DNA from 4 places in the Paenibacillus sp. OAE614 genome. Region 2 is predicted to be linked to each of the others. Evidence: a T-box and tRNA genes for the amino acid it is inferred to sense, from the RefSeq annotation. Region 2 holds a T-box; the other regions hold tRNA genes.
The links. A T-box is a leader RNA that pairs with one kind of tRNA and senses whether it is charged. The one in region 2 lies ahead of argS (arginine--tRNA ligase), so its partner is inferred to be a tRNA-Arg.
Positions count from the first base shown of each region.

Region 1: it encodes a tRNA-Arg, which carries the amino acid that the T-box ahead of argS (arginine--tRNA ligase) is inferred to sense. The anticodon was not compared.
Region 3: it encodes a tRNA-Arg, which carries the amino acid that the T-box ahead of argS (arginine--tRNA ligase) is inferred to sense. The anticodon was not compared.
Region 4: it encodes a tRNA-Arg, which carries the amino acid that the T-box ahead of argS (arginine--tRNA ligase) is inferred to sense. The anticodon was not compared.

Region 1 covers NZ_JBEPOD010000001.1:5,049,575-5,053,998, reverse strand. Annotated here, with positions in the region: gene asnB (asparagine synthase (glutamine-hydrolyzing)) at 1-973, opposite strand, end outside; gene ABIE48_RS23340 (hypothetical protein) at 1,241-1,555, shown strand; gene ABIE48_RS23335 (hypothetical protein) at 1,592-1,939, shown strand; gene ABIE48_RS23330 (magnetosome magnetite crystal formation protein family) at 2,221-2,514, opposite strand; tRNA gene ABIE48_RS23325 (tRNA-Arg) at 2,655-2,728, shown strand; gene ABIE48_RS23320 (hypothetical protein) at 2,802-3,266, shown strand; gene ABIE48_RS23315 (MraY family glycosyltransferase) at 3,432-4,379, opposite strand.
Region 2 covers NZ_JBEPOD010000001.1:1,943,607-1,948,030, reverse strand. Annotated here, with positions in the region: gene argS (arginine--tRNA ligase) at 1-1,296, opposite strand, end outside; T-box leader at 1,357-1,607, opposite strand; gene ABIE48_RS09350 (PqqD family protein) at 1,690-2,088, opposite strand; gene ABIE48_RS09345 (OPT family oligopeptide transporter) at 2,093-4,006, opposite strand; gene ABIE48_RS09340 (four-helix bundle copper-binding protein) at 4,174-4,424, opposite strand, start outside.
Region 3 covers NZ_JBEPOD010000001.1:5,014,306-5,018,729, reverse strand. Annotated here, with positions in the region: gene ABIE48_RS23185 (Gfo/Idh/MocA family protein) at 1-525, shown strand, start outside; tRNA gene ABIE48_RS23180 (tRNA-Arg) at 1,262-1,335, opposite strand; gene ABIE48_RS23175 (hypothetical protein) at 1,686-2,537, shown strand; gene tig (trigger factor) at 2,679-4,007, shown strand; gene clpP (ATP-dependent Clp endopeptidase proteolytic subunit ClpP) at 4,342-4,424, shown strand, end outside.
Region 4 covers NZ_JBEPOD010000001.1:6,707,462-6,711,885, reverse strand. Annotated here, with positions in the region: gene nrdE (class 1b ribonucleoside-diphosphate reductase subunit alpha) at 1-721, opposite strand, end outside; gene nrdI (class Ib ribonucleoside-diphosphate reductase assembly flavoprotein NrdI) at 708-1,067, opposite strand; gene clpP (ATP-dependent Clp endopeptidase proteolytic subunit ClpP) at 1,494-2,090, opposite strand; tRNA gene ABIE48_RS30695 (tRNA-Arg) at 2,299-2,373, opposite strand; gene ABIE48_RS30690 (sugar-binding transcriptional regulator) at 2,614-3,651, shown strand; gene gap (type I glyceraldehyde-3-phosphate dehydrogenase) at 3,731-4,424, shown strand, end outside.

The sequences.
Region 1 (4,424 bases), 3.1 Mb from region 2:
CGAGTTCCTCCACCATCCGCTGGATAAACGGAGCGTCGGCTCCCGGCTGGAAGGCATGCGATTTGAAATGCTTCTCATTGCCGACGTAATCGACGGAGTAAGTGTGGACCTGCCCTTGGTTGGTCCGGTTATAATACTGAACGGCAAGGGCCGTCAGGGCGCTGGAATCCAGCCCTCCGGACAGCAGCGTGCAGACCGGAACGTCCGAAACCAGCTGCCGTTCCAGCGTATCCTGCAGCAGCTCGCGCAGCTTGGCCGCCGTTTCCTCCACGCTGTCTTCGTGGATGTGGCTGTCCAGACGCCAGTAGGCGTAACTGCGCAGCCCGTCGCGGCTGAAGATCATCGCGTGCCCTGCCCGCAGCTCCTTCATGTCTTTATAGACGCCCTGTCCCGGCGTCCGCGCCGGGCCGATAATGAACACTTCGGCGAGCCCTTCCGGGCCGACCACGGGCTCCATTTTGGGATGCTGCAGCAGCGCTTTGGGCTCAGAGCCGAATATTAAAGTGCCGTCGATGTAGGCGTAGAACAGGGGCTTAACGCCCAGGCGGTCCCGCGCCATAAACACCTGCTCCCGGACGCTGTCCCAGATGGCAAAGGCAAAAATGCCGTTGAACCGGTCCACGCAGGCCGGCCCCCACTCGATGTATGAAACCAAAAGAACTTCCGTATCGCAATGGGTCCGGAAGTGATGTCCTCTTTTGACCAATTCGCTCCGCAGCTCGGCCGCGTTATATAGCTCCCCGTTATAACAAATCGCATACACATCATCATCATCATGAACGATCATGGGCTGTGCACCGTTTTCGGGGTCAATGACGCTCAGACGGCGGTGGCCGAAGGCGCATGGATTGGAGATCCATGTTCCCGAAGCGTCCGGTCCGCGATCCGACATCGTTTCAGTCATTTTGACAAGGATCTGCGAATCCTGGGTTAAGTCGCCGCTCCATTGTATAAAACCGGTTATTCCGCACATGATGGGTCATCCTCTCTTTGTCGTTTGTCCACTCGCTGTCCTTTCTGTTTGCCAAAGTGATACAGTTATATGCCGAATCGGGGCATAAAATGTCTGTCCTTTAACGAAAACTATAGGAAAGGCAGTGTAAGAAAAACGTGTCTGTCGACGTACTTCTACAGCAGGCAGGCCGCATTTAGCGGATGTTTTTCTTGCGATCATGGAATGGTTCAGCTCCGCTGAAAACTTATAAATTTCTATGATCTTTACAAAGGAGAGTAATGTGACATGGATAAGCAGCATTTTTATGTATCGGTACACGGCAGAAGCGTTCTTGCCGAACAAGGCGCCGCTCCTTATGAGCTGGTGATGTACTGCACGGTGGGGCAGGCCAGGGAAGTGCAGCAGATGATGGAGGATATGCAGGAGCATGCCGAAGATTCCTTCCTCGCCTATACGTTTCCATGGCCGGATACGCCGGAGGATGATGTCAATTCGCAGTACACGGAGAGCCTGAACAAGCTGTACCGGAAAATATATGAATACGGCACGGCAGAAACGCGCCAGCATCTGACGGAGAACAAAATGCTGGGTTATACTTGATTTCTGAATTCAAGCTGACCGGGAGAGGAGGAAAGCATGTATTATATTAAGGATGCCAAGGTGCGTCGGATGACGGAGCTGGACGGGGTCCGCTGCGCCGAAATCGGCGTGCTGCCAGGGGCGGTCGACGATCCCGCGCTTTTGGCTTATGTGGCCGAACTGTCCCCGGGCTGCTACGATCTGATCCGGCTGATCCGCAATGATGCCGACACAGAGCTCGACTGGTACGACAACAGCATGCATCAGGCGTATACCGATGTGACGATGCAAGCGTTCGAAGGCAGCTTTTTTCTGACGGCCGACGAGGAGCGGGATCTGTTCCTGCGCGATCTGATCTCTTTTGGGAACGTAGAGGAGGATCTGCGGAACAGGTTCGCAAAGTAAACGCAGCCATAATTTAAGAAACATAGCCGGCAGACTCCCGCCCCATACTATGGTTTAGGGGAGGTGAGCTAAATGGCGGACTTCACGAACAAAAAAGGCAAGAGAAGCAAGTACGCCCGACAAAACGCTTTTGCTGGTGGAGTGACGAGCAGAAATTCGAGAAATTTGGCTGTGCCCCATAACCCAAGACGTTTTGGCAACCAGTAACCTCCTTGAATCATGAACAAACCTCCGGGGATATCCCCGGAGGTTTGTTCAGCTGTTACTTAGCTGTTCGCGCTTTACGCATATTCGCGAAGCACCTGAATGCCTTTCACGATGTTGTAGACGAACGTGCCGAAGTAAATAACGCAGAACAGCAGGATATATCCCAGGATCGAGCCGGCATGGTGGGCTGCCAAAGTAAAAAACAGCAGCGGTACGGCCGCAATGAATGGCAGCAGATGCGAGAGCAGCGCTCGCTTGGCATGCCTGGCGACATATTCGTCCCGGACGGCGATCCATACGATCACCGGCAGGATAAACGGGGCGAAAAATATGCTGAAGTAGGAAAGTGAAGATAACAACTGTCGCATGGAAATGCTCCTTTACAACTTATTTTGTTAAGTTATTACCCATAGTATTTCCCGCCAATCGGCTTTCTCATTTTCCTCTTGAAAAATTGGCTAAATGCGGTATAATAAATAACGCATTCGCTTTTTTTATTACATAACAAGTCCCAGTAGCTCAGCTGGATAGAGCAACGGCCTTCTAAGCCGTCGGTCGGGGGTTCGAATCCCTCCTGGGACGTACAAGGAAAGCCCTCACTCGAGGGCTTTTTCTTTAGATATAAGCAAGTGGTGCGAGAAGGGAGAGAGACCGGATGAATCAGGATATTAAAGTATCACAGTGGACCGCAATTCTGATCGAGCAGGCGAAGCGGGCCGGACTGTCTGCGGCCGCCATCGCTGAGGCTGTCCAAAAAAAGGACGCTGAGCCGTTTATCCAGGCTGGGCTCGAAGGCGAGCGATATGCCAACCTGTTCGGCTACTCGGAGGAACACGGGGAGCCGCTGGCCCAGGCGGCAACGGAAGGCTACCGCATGACGTTTAACACGCGGAACGGGCTGAAAAACTGGCTGGTGCAGCGTTTTGGCCTGGATGAGGAAAAGGACTTTGAGGTTGGCGAGGGCGTGATTCACGGGCTCCGGCTCACCTTGGAGCAGCTGGCTGCATTGCAAAAAGCACTGGCCGTAAATTGGGTGATTGCCGGATCGCGCGACCTTCCGGGCGGCATGGTGGAGCTGGATTTGTCCATTCGTGCCCTTCAATCCGCTTCTCAAGCTTAATTCGATCTAATTAGGCGTTGCCGGTTAGCCATAATAAAAGGGGCTGTCCCATGCTGTCGTGTCATGCACGACGGTGGGCAGCCCCTTTGTCATTTAGTCTCCATCGCTCCCATCGAACGATTCCTGCTTACTTCCTTGTTAACCACGCCTAGCCGAAGGTCCACGCTAACTGATCAACATCAGGATGATCGAGGACAATGACAGGCAGGCACTGAGCAAATAGATGAACACGACCGCCTGCTTCGGGCTCAGCCCCCAGGACAGCAGCCGATAATGGAGCTGGCTTCGGTCGGCCTTGTACACCGGCTTGCCGTCGCGATACCTTTTGATTACAACGTAAATGTTATCGAAGATCGGCACGCCAAGCGCCAGCACGGGCACGAGAATGGAAATGACGGTCACCTGTTTAAAGGCTCCGTCCAGTGCGATGATGCCGAGCATGAACCCGATAAACGTCGCGCCTGCATCCCCCATGTAGATTTTGGCGGGCGGCTTGTTGTATCTCAGATAACCGAGCGTCACCCCGACCAGCAGCACTGCCATGATCGCGGAATGGGACTGGCCTTTAGCAATAGCAACGATAAACAGCGTCAAGGCCGAAATTGCGGCCACGCCTCCGGACAGCCCGTCCAGCCCGTCCATAAAATTAATGACCGTCGTGACGCCGAAGATCCACAGAATCGTCAGAATAAACTGCAGCCACTCCGGAAACACGACCATATGGCCGGCGAACGGAACGGTGATCCCTTCAAATGAGATCCCTGAATAATAGACGATCACCGCAGCGCCTACCTGCACGAGCGTTTTGGGCAGAGCGGCAAAATCCTTGCCTTTCGTCTTGTACCAGTCATCGATCATGCCGATGCCGAGGATGAGCAGCGAGCCGGCCACAATGCCGGCCATTTCCTTGTCCCAGTGTCCGGTGAGAACGATGTAGGGAACCATGAAGCCGAGAAAGATGGCGATGCTTGCCAGATGCGGTACGGGTTCCTTATGTATTTTGCGAGTGGTGGGCCGGTCGACGAAATCAACCCGGATCGCGAGCTTCCTTAAAGGAGGGATCAAAGCCAAAACGATAACAAGCGACACAATAAATCCAATTACATACACAATGGTCAGGCCTCCAATACTTAGCTTTGCAATTTCTGTCGTTTCATT
Region 2 (4,424 bases):
TTCCTCCAGTGAAAAATCCACTTCGTTCTGGCGGTTGTTTTTCAAGTCCCCGAAAATAATCGCCCCGATGCCGACCGCCTCCGCGACCGCCTCCTTATGTTCGAGGCTGCTGTTTTTCTCTTCGATGATTTGCAATGCCCGGGCAACCGCCTCATCCAGCACTTCCTCAAGATAGACGATCTTGCCGCGGCGGGTGGACATTTTCTTTCCTTCAAAGCGCATCAAGCCGAACGGCACATGCTCGCATTGATCCACCCAGTCTGCTCCCATGCGGCGCAGCACGGCAAATACCTGCTGAAAGTGCAGCCTCTGCTCGCCGCCCACGACGTACAGCAGCTTGTCGCCTTTCAAGACATCGTGCCGGTAAAGAGCGGTTGCCAGGTCACGCGTCGGGTAGATGGTCGTTCCGTCCGTTTTGATGATCAGGCAAGGCGGCATCCCCTCCTCATCCAGGCGCACGACCAGCGCGCCCTCGCTCTCTTCGAGCAGATGCTGGTCGCGCAGCTGATCCACGACGGCCTCCATCTTGTCGTTGTAAAAGCTTTCCCCGAGCGTATAGTCGAAGCTGACGCCCAAGCGGTCGTACATCCGCTGAAACTCCTTCAAGCTGACGTCCACGAAATATTTCCAGAGCCGGTAAGCTTCCTCATCCCCGGATTCCAGCTTCCGGAACCAGTCCCTTGCCTCCGGCTCCAGCGTCTCATCATGGGGTGCTTCCTCATGAAACTGAACGTAGAGCTTCAGCGATTCTTTGATCGGATTGGCCGCAATGGCTTCATCGTTCCCCCAGCGTTTGTATGCGGCGATTTGCTTGCCGAACTGCGTGCCCCAGTCTCCCAGATGGTTGATGCTGGCCACGTCGTACCCCGACAGTTTGTACATGTTGTACAGGGCGGCACCGATCATGGTGGAGCGCAGATGCCCGATGCCCATCGGCTTCGCGATGTTCGGCGAGGACATGTCGATGAGCACTTTTTCTCCTTTTCCCAGGTTCGGCCTATGATCCGTCGCCGTCAACTCGTCCATGATTTGCTGCTCGTAGCGCTTCCGGTCCAGTCTGAAGTTGACATAAGGGCCGGCGGCCTCCGCCTGTATTCCGTTTCGCCCGTCAAATTGGGCAGCCAGCTCTTTGGCGATGTCCGAAGGCGATTTTTTAAACGTTTTGGCCAGCGTAAAGCATGGGAAAGCGACATCCCCCATCTGCGGCTGCGGCGGGATTTCCAGCAGGTCCACCATTTGCTGCTTCGTCCACGGCACGTGCGGCTCGAGCGCCGACGCGATCCATTCCTGTAACATTACAATCATCCTTTCCATATCATAACGACTATCAAAAATTAAAAAAGCCCCCGTCTCCATAATAGAGACGAGAGCTGAATTCCCGCGGTACCACTCTAAGTAAACGGCCCATGCGCCAGCATGGCATCCGTTTCCCTTGAAGCCTGTAACGGCGGCTAACCGGACCTCTCTACTCCGCACCCATCTTGCGGTTTTATTTCAAAAGGCCGTCTCCCGGGTGCGCTTCATGAAGGCGCGGCATGCCGGCTCCCACCATCCCCGGCTCGCTTGATGCCCTTACGCTTCACTACTCTCCCGTTCCATGACGTTCAATTTTCCAATAGTATACACGGGGGACAGCAAAGAATGCAACACCCCAATTTCCTGCTGCAGGATTGCCTTTTATGTTACCTCTTATGCATCCTGTGCCCGTTGGCAGGAATCACCGTGACGGCATACCGCCAAATCGTTCATTTCCAGCAGCTCGATAAACTTGGCCAGCCTTGGCAGCAGCGGTTCCGCCTGCTCGCCGAACCGGGCATGGAGCTTGCCTGCGATATCCGCCACTGAGTGGGAACCGTCGCAGCAGGCGGCCACTTCACTGCCCAGCGCATCCAGCCGGATTTGGACGACCGCCGGCTGTTTCAGCCATTTGACCGACTGGCGGGCCAGCCATCCCTCCCGCGGCACGGACAACGTCACGATCCCTTCGGTCTTCTCCCACTTCACCTTCGAATGCAGCACCGGAACCAAGTCCAGCAAGTTGATCGGTATTTCCGCGGCGTCCTTCCGCTTTTTCCGGTAGATCAGCATGTTGCTACACCTCCCGCTTCGTCACGACGGACTCTTTCTTTTGCCGGAGAGAGATCCAGGCCAGCATCACGACGACAAGCAGGAAAACGATCAGCGGAAGCACATTGCTGGAGACCAGAACGTCTCCCGGAATTGGAACGCCGAGCCAGATCAGGATCGCAATGATCACCCCGATCAGCGATTCGCCGGCGATCAGGCCCGAAGCCAGCAGCGTCCCCGTTTCCACCCTGGCTTTGAGCAATCCGGCGTCCTTCCGTGATCGCCATTCCACAAACCAGCGAACGATACCGCCGACCATGATCGGGGTGCTGACATGAATCGGCAGGTAGATGCCGACCGCTACGGTCAGCGAGTTGAGACCCAAGAACTCGAACACAACCGCCGAAGCCGCGCCGATAAAAATCAGCTCCCACGGCAAATTGTTCGACATGATCCCCTCCACGATCAGCCGCATCAATACGGCCTTCGGCGCAGGGAGCTGCTCGGATCCGAGTCCGTAGCTTTCGTTCAGTACCGACAGGATGAAGCCGATCACCAGACCGGATACGAGTACCCCGATCATCATGGCCACCTGCTGCTTCCAAGGCGTCCCGCCCACCAGGTAACCTGTTTTCAAATCCTGGGAAATGTCCCCGGCCACAGCCAACGCGACGCAGACGATCGCTCCAACCGTCAGTGCGGCGATCATTCCGCCCATACCTGATAACCCGGTCATTTTAAAAATAAACGTTACGATGAGCAGCGTCGCAATCGTCATGCCGGACACGGGTGAAGAGGAGCTCCCCACCAGGCCAACAATCCGGGAAGCGACCGTTACGAACAAAAAGCCGAAAATGGCGATGGCGATCGCGCCAATGATCCCCACGTCGGTCAGCGGGGCAAACGCGATGATAATGACAAGAAGCGCAATCATGATCGTCACCCAAAAGCCGGGAATATCAAACTGGGTCCGGTCCAGCGTCACCTTCTGCTCGTCTCGTTTGCTCAAGCCGGACAAAGTCGCCGCCAGCGAACTGAACAGCATGGGCAGGGTTTTGACCAGCGTGATCAATCCACCTGCCGCCACTGCGCCCGCGCCAATGTAGCGGATGTAGCCTTCCCAGATGCCCCAGGCGTCCAGCTGCGGGATCGGCGCTTCGGCCGGTGACAGCACAGCCTGTGCGCCTCCGCCGAAAAAGCCGATCATCGGAATCATCACGAGCCAGGCCATGATCCCGCCGGCAAGCATCTGCCCCGAAATCGCCGGGCCAATAATGTAGCCTACGCCGAGCAGCGCAGGGTATGTATCCATGCCGATGACCGCGTTTTTAAACCGGTAAATGCCGGTTTCGATCTCGGTCTTGAACCACTTGAAGCCATCACCCAGCGCTTTCACCAGCCCGCCGGCGATAAATCCGTACAGCACCATTTTTGCGCTCTTGCCGCCGGTTTCTCCCGATATGAGTACTTCCGCGCAGGCGGTGCCTTCCGGGTAAGGCAGCGTCTGATGCTCGTTGACAATCAGCAGACGGCGCAGCGGAATCATCATCGCGACGCCCAAAAATCCCCCGACGAGCACGATGAAGCTGACGGTTCCGATGCCCGGGACTTGATTCCACATATACAGGGCGGGCAGGGTAAAGATCGCCCCGGCTGCCACCGCCTCGCCCGCTGTCGTCATCGTTTGCACGATATTGTTTTCCAGAATCGATTTTCGTTTAAACAATCCTCGCAGGACACCGAGCGATATGACGGCGGCTGGAATGGATGCGCTGACCGTCAGCCCGATTTTAAGTCCCAGGTAGGCGTTGGCAGCTGCAAATACAACCGCCAGGATGATGCCCAGAATGACGGCCAGCAACGTAAGTTCCGGCAGTGTTCTGGATGCAGGTATGTAGGGGATGAAACTTGAAGATTCCTTGGGCTTTTGCTTGTCCATGTTGTTCTCCCTTCTGCCGATTCAGGTTGTAGTAACCATCCATATGTTACCCGGATCCATGGAAAAACAATCGCATAGACGGATGTGTAACCCTGAAACGAAAAAAGCCTGACCGCCGGGTCATCCCTCGGCAATCAGGCAGTCGTTCAATGCTGTATAATGATCGGTCAGGCCGCGACGAGCATTTGCCGGCAGGCCTCGGCGCAGCGGCGGCAGGCCTCGGCGCATGCTTGGCAGTGATCGTGCTCGTGCTTGCTGCATTCTTCGGCGCACGCTTCGCAGGCCGTGATGCACAGCTCGCAGATCTGCGTCACAAACGGGCTGTGGCGAAGCATCGACTGCGCCGCCAAATCGCAAATATCCGCGCATTCCCGGTCAAGACGGATGCATTCTCGCAGCATGGCGAGCTCATATTCCT
Region 3 (4,424 bases), 3.1 Mb from region 2:
CGCGACAGCTGGTTCTTCCGCAAGGATGAAGCGATCATGGGCGCTATGGGCGACCTCGGCGTGCACAAATCCGACTTCATCCGCTATTTGCTGAACGACGAAATCGTGGAAGTCGCCGGCTTTATCGGTACCGTACATAAAGAAGGTACGGACGTGGACGACAATGCGACCTGCATCGTGCGCATGAAGAGCGGAGCTGTGGGCACGCTGATGGCGAGCTGGACGCACTACCGTTCCGGCGACAACGGTACGGTGCTCTGGTGCGAAAACGGCTGCATGAAGATCGGAACCGTTGAAGGCGACGAGGTTATCGTCGAGCTGACCAACGGCACTGTGGAAACGTACAAGGTAGGCGCCATGGCGACGAATGAAAAGCAAGTACCGAGCGGCGTCATCGACGCGTTCGTGGAATCGATCCTGACCAACACGCCGCCGCAAATTTCCGGCGAAGAAGGTCTGCGTTCCCTGAATGTCATCCTGGGCGCGTTTGAATCGCAGGACACAGGCAAAATCGTTAAGCTGTAACAAGCATGGGATAGAGAGGACCTTGGGGTAACCTTGGGGTCCTCTTTTTTGTGTTCAGCTGAGCGAATGGGTAGGGAAGGTTACAGAAGAGAAGATTCTCGGTACGTATGCTTCAACGGACCCCTGTAGGGGTTCTCAATTCCCTCCTGGAACTAAAAAAAGCTCTCCAATAAGGAGAGCTTTGTTACGTCCCAGCTCGGGATACCGCCCTGACGGGCGGACTGCGAAGCGGGTGCTATCGAAGCATATGCTTCGACGAACCCCTTGAGGGGTTCTCATCCCTATGGACGCAAAAACACATCCCAGCTCGGGATACCGCCCTACGGGCGGACTGCGAAGCGGGCGCTAACGAAGCGTATGCTTCGACGAACCCCTTGAGGGGTTCTCAATTCCCTCCTGGGAGGGATACCGCCCTGACGGGCGGACTGCGAAGCGGATGCTAACGAAGCGTATGCTTCGACGAACCCCTTGAGGGGTTCTCAATTCCCTCCTGGGAGGGATACCGCCCTGACGGGCGGACTGCGAAGCGGATGCTAACGAAGCGTATGCTCCGACGAACCCCTTGAGGGGTTCTCATCCCAATGGACGCAAAAACACGTCCCAGTTCGGGATACCGCCCTGACGGGCGGACTGCGAAGCGGATGCTAACGAAGTGTATGCTCCGACGAACCCCTGTAGGGGTTCTCAATTCCCTCCTGGAACTAAAAAAAGCTCTCCAATAAGGAGAGCTTTCTTACGTCCCAGGAGGGATTCGAACCCCCGACCGACGGCTTAGAAGGCCGTTGCTCTATCCAGCTGAGCTACTGGGACATGAAAAATTCAAGCAAGAAAGATCATAACATATATTTGCGATAACATCAACATGTTTTTCTTTCCTTTCTCAAAGTCCCCCTCATCTGTCTCCGGGCATGAGAAAAAAGTTGTTTCAATCCCCGTTTATATTATTAATGGTTTCTATACGTTTTTCATAGAACGATTGGATTCCCCGTCCATTCACATGTTTTTTTTCAAGTTGAAAGAGGTATGCTATAATCAACAATTATTTGCACAAGCACGGGGGAAAGGAGGTAATACATATTAAAGAACATATTTCCCCAGCGAAGGACAACGTCATTCTTTTTCCAAAGACGCTCGACTTCTATCAGATTCAGCTCACCGTCATGCTGGAAAATGAACGGTACGGGGAAGCGATGGAGCTTTTGCGTTTCCTGCTGCAGTGCCAAGGGCAGGATGAGAGGCATTATGAAGAATGGCAGGCGCTTCTGGAATGGCTGGAAGCCGCTTTTCCACAATATATGAATCACGGCGGCGGGCAGGGTGCAGGCTTGGACTCTCATGAGCATGAGGAGGAGCCTGACGAGGAAGAAATGAAACGGCAGAACGTGCGGGCCAAGCTGGCCGAAGACCAGCATTACGCCGACAAGCTGCTGCACACCGCCATGGAAGAGCCTTTATCGGAGCAGACCATGCTTGCTCTCGAGCAGCTGTCCTATCTGGAAGGCTCGGATATCGACGACAAGCTGGTGGGGTGGCTGATGCAGGCTCGCCTTCATCCGCTGCTGCAGTTCAGGGTGCTTCAAACGCTGCGCAAGCGCGGTATGCAGGGCACGGTGCAGTTTAAGCGCGGACAGGAGCAGGTAAGCGTCGATATGGAGACGGTGCCTTTAACGCCGGAGGAGTTTCCGCCGCAGGTGGCAATGGTAACAGAGCGCGTGGCTGCACAGACCGAAGTGCAGGAGCCGACGCTGTATTATTTTGCCCAGGAGCTGTGGTCGCAGTTTATTATGGCGATCTACGGGACGGAGGATTACCGGTCGATCCTTGACGAGGACGACACGACGATCGACATCTGGGCGGCTGCCCTGCATCAGATCGTCACCGAGAGCCTCACAGGCAGCCGCAACGAGGAGGAGTCCCGGGCGATGTACGGGATCACGGACACGATGCGCTTCCGTTTTGAGCAGGCTTATCGAAGCTTCAGGCAGTTCGTGTCGGCCGGCATGCAGGAGTAGGCGATCGGAAACGTTTACCTGAAGAGTTGCCAAGGGCTTGCCCTTGAAAAACACGGCAATGTTGTTTATACTATAATGGTTATTCTGTGCGTGCTGATAACTTAAGTACATGTGAATTATTTTTGGAGGGGAAAGCATAAAATGAAAGCAACCTGGGAAAAAATAGAGAAGAACCTTGGCGTTCTTGAAGTTGAAGTGGAAGCAGACCGCGTAGCTGCAGCCCTCGACAAAGCTTTTAATAAAGTAGCAAAAAAGGCTAACGTGCCTGGTTTCCGTAAAGGTAAAGTGCCTCGGCCGATCTTCGAAGCCCGTTATGGCGTCGAAGCTCTGTATCAAGACGCAATCGACATTTTGCTTCCTGAAGTATACACAGAAGCTGTCGACCAAACTGACATCTTCCCTGTAGACCGTCCTGAAGTGGAGATTGACCAATTCGCGAAAGGCGAAGTGTTCAAATTCAAGGCGAAAGTAACGGTTAAGCCTGAAGTGACTTTGGGCGAATACAAAGGCGTGGAAGTTCCGGTACAAAAGGTTGAGGTTTCAGACGAAGAGCTTGACGCTGAACTGAAGCGTCTGCAAGAACGTCATGCCGAACTGTCTGTTATCGACGAAGGCGCTGCCGAGAACGGAGACGTCGCCGTGATCGACTTCGACGGATCTGTTGACGGCGTTCCTTTCGAAGGCGGACAAGCTGAGCGTTATTCTCTGGAACTGGGAAGCGGCACGTTCATTCCTGGATTTGAAGAGCAGGTTGTCGGCATGGCGACTGGCGACTTCAAAGATGTGGAAGTGACTTTCCCTGAGACATATCATGCAGAAGAACTGGCCGGCAAGAAAGCCGTGTTCAAAGTGAAAGTGCATGAAATCAAGCGCAAACAGCTTCCTGAACTGGACGACGAATTCGCCAAAGACGTAAGTGAATTCGAAACGCTCGCCGAGTACAAGGAAGACCTGAAGAAACAGCTTCTGGACCGTAAGGAACAAGAAGCCAAAGGTAACAAGGAAGCAGCTGTCGTAGACAAAGTTGCCGCCAACGCCGAAGTGGAAATTCCACAAGCAATGATTGACAGCGAAATTCAAAACATGATGCGTGATTTTGACAACCGTCTGCGCAATCAGGGCATGAACCTTGAAATGTTCCTCAGCTTCTCTGGCCAAACGACGGCTGATCTGCAAGAGCAAATGAAGGAAGATGCCGAAAAACGCGTCCGCAACAACCTTGTTCTGGAGCAAATCGCCAAAGAAGAGAACATTGAAGTAACTGAGGAAGACATCAACAAAGAGCTGGAAGTGATGGCTGAATCTTACAAGCGCACGGCTGACGAGATCCGCAACATTCTTACAGCAAACGGTTCGCTGGGAAGCCTGCGCGAAGAAATTTCCCTTCGCAAAACGGTGGATCTCCTGATTGAGAACAGCAAAGAAGTGGAAGCAGCCGAAGAAGCTGCTGAAACTGCTGAAGAAAAATAAGAAGGGAACGGACGCGGCCATCTGCATCTGATCTAAGTGTGGAGGCTGACATAAGGGACCTATAGAGAGATAAGGCACGTATATTCATTTGCGTGCCTTATTTTTAACTAAAAGTATCCATTTATATCTAAATCTTGCATGAAAATGGATGCTTTGTTTCCATACATATTCGATTCAAGAGTCCGTTTCGGGTTATAATTGTTAGAAGACTCATACACTGTATTAAATGGTGTGGAGTGAAAAAATGACATCGTGCTTTGAACATGTTAGAATAGTGCTGTAAACTTGATTGAAGCACGCATCACATCTTTTACATGGAAAAGAGGTTGGACACATGAGTCTGATACCTATGGTTGTAGAACAAACCAATAGAGGCGAGAGATCGTACGATATTTACTCCAGATTGCTCAAGGACCG
Region 4 (4,424 bases), 4.8 Mb from region 2:
CACCCGAGCCTTTGCGCTGGCCCATTTGGTCGGCATAGGAGAACGCGTCCTCCATCAGCTTCAGCACCGGCATGATGCCTTTGGCCGCTCCGGCCACGCCTTTGATCGGTTCGCCGCGCCCACGCAGCTTGGACAAATTGACGGCGACGCCGCCGCCGATTTTGGACAGCTGCATGCAGGTGCCGAGCACGTAGTTGATCGAATTGAGCGAATCGTCCATTTCCAGCAGGAAGCAGGAGACCAGCTCGCCGCGGCGGCTTTTGCCGGCATTGAGGAAGGTCGGGGTCGCAGGCTGCAGCCGCTGCTCAATCATCGCTTCGGCGATGCGGAGCGCTTTACCGATATTTCCTTCGCCCAAGTACAGCGCCACGATGGCGACGCGGTCCGGGTACTGCTCCAGGTACTGCTTCTTGTCGTTGGTTCTCATCGCATAGTCCTTGTAGAACTTCGAGATCGCCATGTAGGACTGGAATTGGAAGTCGCTGCTCGCCGTCAGGTTGAACACGGACTCGACTTCGTCGTAGGTGTAATGCTCAAACACGTTCTCATAGTAGTCGTTGCTGATCAGGTAATCCAGCTTCTCGCGCAGGGAGCCGAACTTCATCGTATCGCGCTCCACTTCCCCCATAAAGGCGGCAACCGCCTCCCGGTCTTTTTCCAATAGAAAGTAACCGTCCGATCCGCGCTGCATAATTTCGTTGTTGAGTTCAATATGCTTCAATGCTCCGCACCCTCTCTTTGAAAATCTCCGTATCCCGCATCGTTCCCGATAGTTCGAACTTGGTGATGACCGGCACATGGTACATCTCTGATATCGTATCCGCGCTCTTGGCAAAACGAGGCCCCCAGTTCCGGTTGCCGCTTGCCGACACGCCGCGAAGCATGCGGTTGTTCTTCGACAGGAAGTTGGACACTTTCTCGGGCACCTGCCCAAAACCCGTTGTATACGTTACGAGCACGTAAGGCTCATTCACCTGCTCCTGCTCTTCGATCGGAATGGCTCTCATGTTCAGCTTGTTGATAAAGCGTCTGACATTGCCGGTCTTGGAATCATAGACGATCAGCATGATCCTTCACTCCTGAATAATGTTCTCTGCCGTGGTCACGGGCGCAAAAAAAACGTCTATTGACGTCATTGTAGATAACCACACCACATATCGTGGTCGTTATTCTTGTGATCACAGAATGGTTCAGCTTCGCTGAAAATGAAATCCCTTAATCCTAGAACTACACCGAATAGACTGGGATAGAGGGAAAATATGTTATATATACTATGCCGATGGAAATCAATATGTAGATGATATTTGGCATGTATTAAGAATAATACATCAATATATTGATGTGGTCAAGCCTATGAGAATCATGTTCTAATAGCGCGTCCGCTCCTGCGCGGGGCCTTGATAAACAAAAAAACAGGGAGCCTCCCGGCGATCCGTAAGCGGATCGATTCGGGGAGATTCCCTGTTTTTCTTCGGTTCCAAAGCCGCGAATATTTACACGCCTTGGATTGGAGTGCTTTCCAGAACTTTATCGATCAGTCCGTATTCCTGCGCTTCAGCTGCGCTCATGAAGTAGTCACGGTCGGTGTCTTTCTCGATGCGCTCCAGCGGCTGTCCGGTACGTTCGGACAGGATGCGGTTCAAGGTGTCGCGCATTTTCAGAATGCGGCGGGCGCGGATTTCGATATCCGTAGCCTGGCCTTGCGCACCCCCGAGCGGCTGGTGGATCATGATCTCACTGTTCGGCAGGCCGAAGCGTTTGCCCTTGGCGCCGGCGTTCAGCAGGAACGCGCCCATGGAAGCGGCCAAGCCTACGCAGATTGTAGATACGTCCGGTTTGATGAACTGCATTGTATCGAAAATCGCCATACCGGCCGTAATGGATCCGCCGGGGCTGTTAATGTACAAATGGATGTCTTTCTCCGGATCTTCGGCTGCGAGGAACAGCAGCTGGGCGATGATAGAATTGGCGACCACGTCATTGACTTCGGTGCCCAGGAAAATGATGCGGTCTTTCAGCAAACGGGAATAGATGTCGTAAGCCCGTTCACCGCGGTTGCTTTGTTCGACGACCATAGGAATATAACTCACGTGGAAAACCTCCCTTAATTGGCTCAAAATAGGTCATTCTATACATACTGTTACCGTATTAACCACATGATAAACAATTTCAAACAAAAAGTCAAAGAAAGTCAAACTCAAGGTAAAAAAAATAGCCATCTGATTGGCTGTGGTACGTTTGGTTAAAAACATAACGTAGAACGGTTGCCGTTCTGCGTTCTCTTCTATTGAAGAAAAATGGCGCGCCCGCGAGGAATTGAACCTCGATCTCAGGCTTCGGAGGCCTACGTCATATCCATTGGACCACGGGCGCAAAATTCAATAGCAAGAGTTATTATATGATAGCTTGCCTCAAAATGCAAGGGTTAAGTTATTAATTTTTTTGGATCAGGAAAATGCTGTATAGGAGGAAAGGCTGATGTGAATTATAGTCAGTGGACTACTTGCAACCAGCCCCATTATTGAGTAGAATAGTGGTGGGACTTAAAACGTTGACCCGGGACATTTTAGGGCCAGTGGAGAGAGGGAAGCGAAGTTGCAGGAGTGGAAAGAAATGCGGGATATATTAGAGATACAAAAGCAGCTTCTGCCTGATCTCGTGGACGTTCTCAAGACCAGATATACCATTCTTCATCAGATCATGCTGTCGGAGCTGATCGGCCGGAGAACGCTCGCTGCATCCCTGCATATGACCGAGCGGGTGCTGCGGGCCGAGACGGATCTTCTCAAGTCCCAGGGCCTGATTGAGATCGAGAGCTCTGGGATGAGGGTCAGTGAGGCGGGAAGCAAGCTGCTCGAACAGATGGAGCCGATGGTGAAAGTGCTGTTCGGCCTCAATGATCTTGGCGAGAAGATCCGCCAGACGTACGGCTTGCGCAAAGTCGTGGTCGTGCCCGGGGATTGCGAATCGTCGCCGCTCACGAAGCGTGACTTGGGACGCGCGGGTGCCAAAGCGCTGCTTGGCGTCATGAACCAAGGGGACACCGTAGCGGTGACTGGAGGCTCAACGCTCGCCGAAGTGGCGGAGCAGTTGACGCCGCAGGCGGCCGTACCGATGAAGAACAGCTGGTTCGTGCCAGCTAGGGGCGGACTTGGCGAAAGTGTGGAGTTTCAGGCGAACACGATCGCATCCACCATGGCCAAGCGCGTCGGCGCGCAGTACCGGCTGCTGCATGTGCCGGACCTCCTGAGCGATGAAGCGTATCAGTCGCTGGTGCAGGACCGCAACATCCAGGAGATCGTGCAGGCGATCAGGCACTGCCGCATCATCATGCACGGCATCGGGGACGCGATGGAGATGACCCGTCGCAGAAGGCTGGATCCCGCCGCCGTGGAGGAGATCCGGTCGGAAGGAGCCGTAGCCGAATCCTTTGGCTACTATTTCAATGAACAAGGCGTTGTCGTTCATAAAATGATGACTTTGGGGCTGCGGCTGGAGGACATTATGCGGACCGAGACCGTCATCGGCATTGCGGGCGGCCGAAGCAAGGCCCAAGCGATCCATGCGGTGCTCAAGTTCGGCCACGAGGACATTCTGGTGGTTGACGAAGCGGCCGCAATCGAGATCTGCCGGGAAATCGACGGCGAGTAAACAACATTCCTTTTGATGTCATGACAGGTATCTACCTGTTTTGAATAAATAAAATACGAACTTTTGGGAGGACTATTCAATGAGTGTAAAAGTAGGCATTAACGGTTTTGGACGTATCGGACGACTCGCTTTCCGCCGTATTCAAAATGTGGAAGGCATCGAAGTTGTAGCCATCAACGACCTTACTGACGCTAAGATGTTGGCCCATCTGCTCAAATATGATACAACGCAAGGCACTTTCAACGGAGACATCGAAGTTCACGACGGCTTCTTCAAAGTGAACGGCAAAGAAGTTAAGGTTCTGGCGAACCGTAACCCTGAAGAACTTCCTTGGGGCGATCTTGGCGTAGACATCGTTCTCGAGTGCACAGGCTTCTTCACAACGAAAGAGGCTGCTGAGAAACACCTGAAAGGCGGCGCTAAGAAAGTTGTGATCTCCGCTCCGGCTACAGGCGACATGAAGACGATCGTATACAACGTTAACCATGAGACACTGGACGGAACTGAGACAGTAATCTCCGGCGCATCTTGCACAACGAACTGCCTGGCTCCTATGGCCAAAACGCTGAACGACAAGTTCGGTATCGTTCAAGGTTTGATGACAACGATCCACGCTTACACTGGCGACCAAAACACCCTGGACGCTCCGCATCCAAAAGGTGACTTCCGTCGTGCGCGTGCAGCTGCAGAAAACATCATTCCTAACTCCACTGGCGCTGCAAAAGCGATTGGTCTGGTTCTTCCAGAACTGCAAGGCAAACTGGACGGTGCCG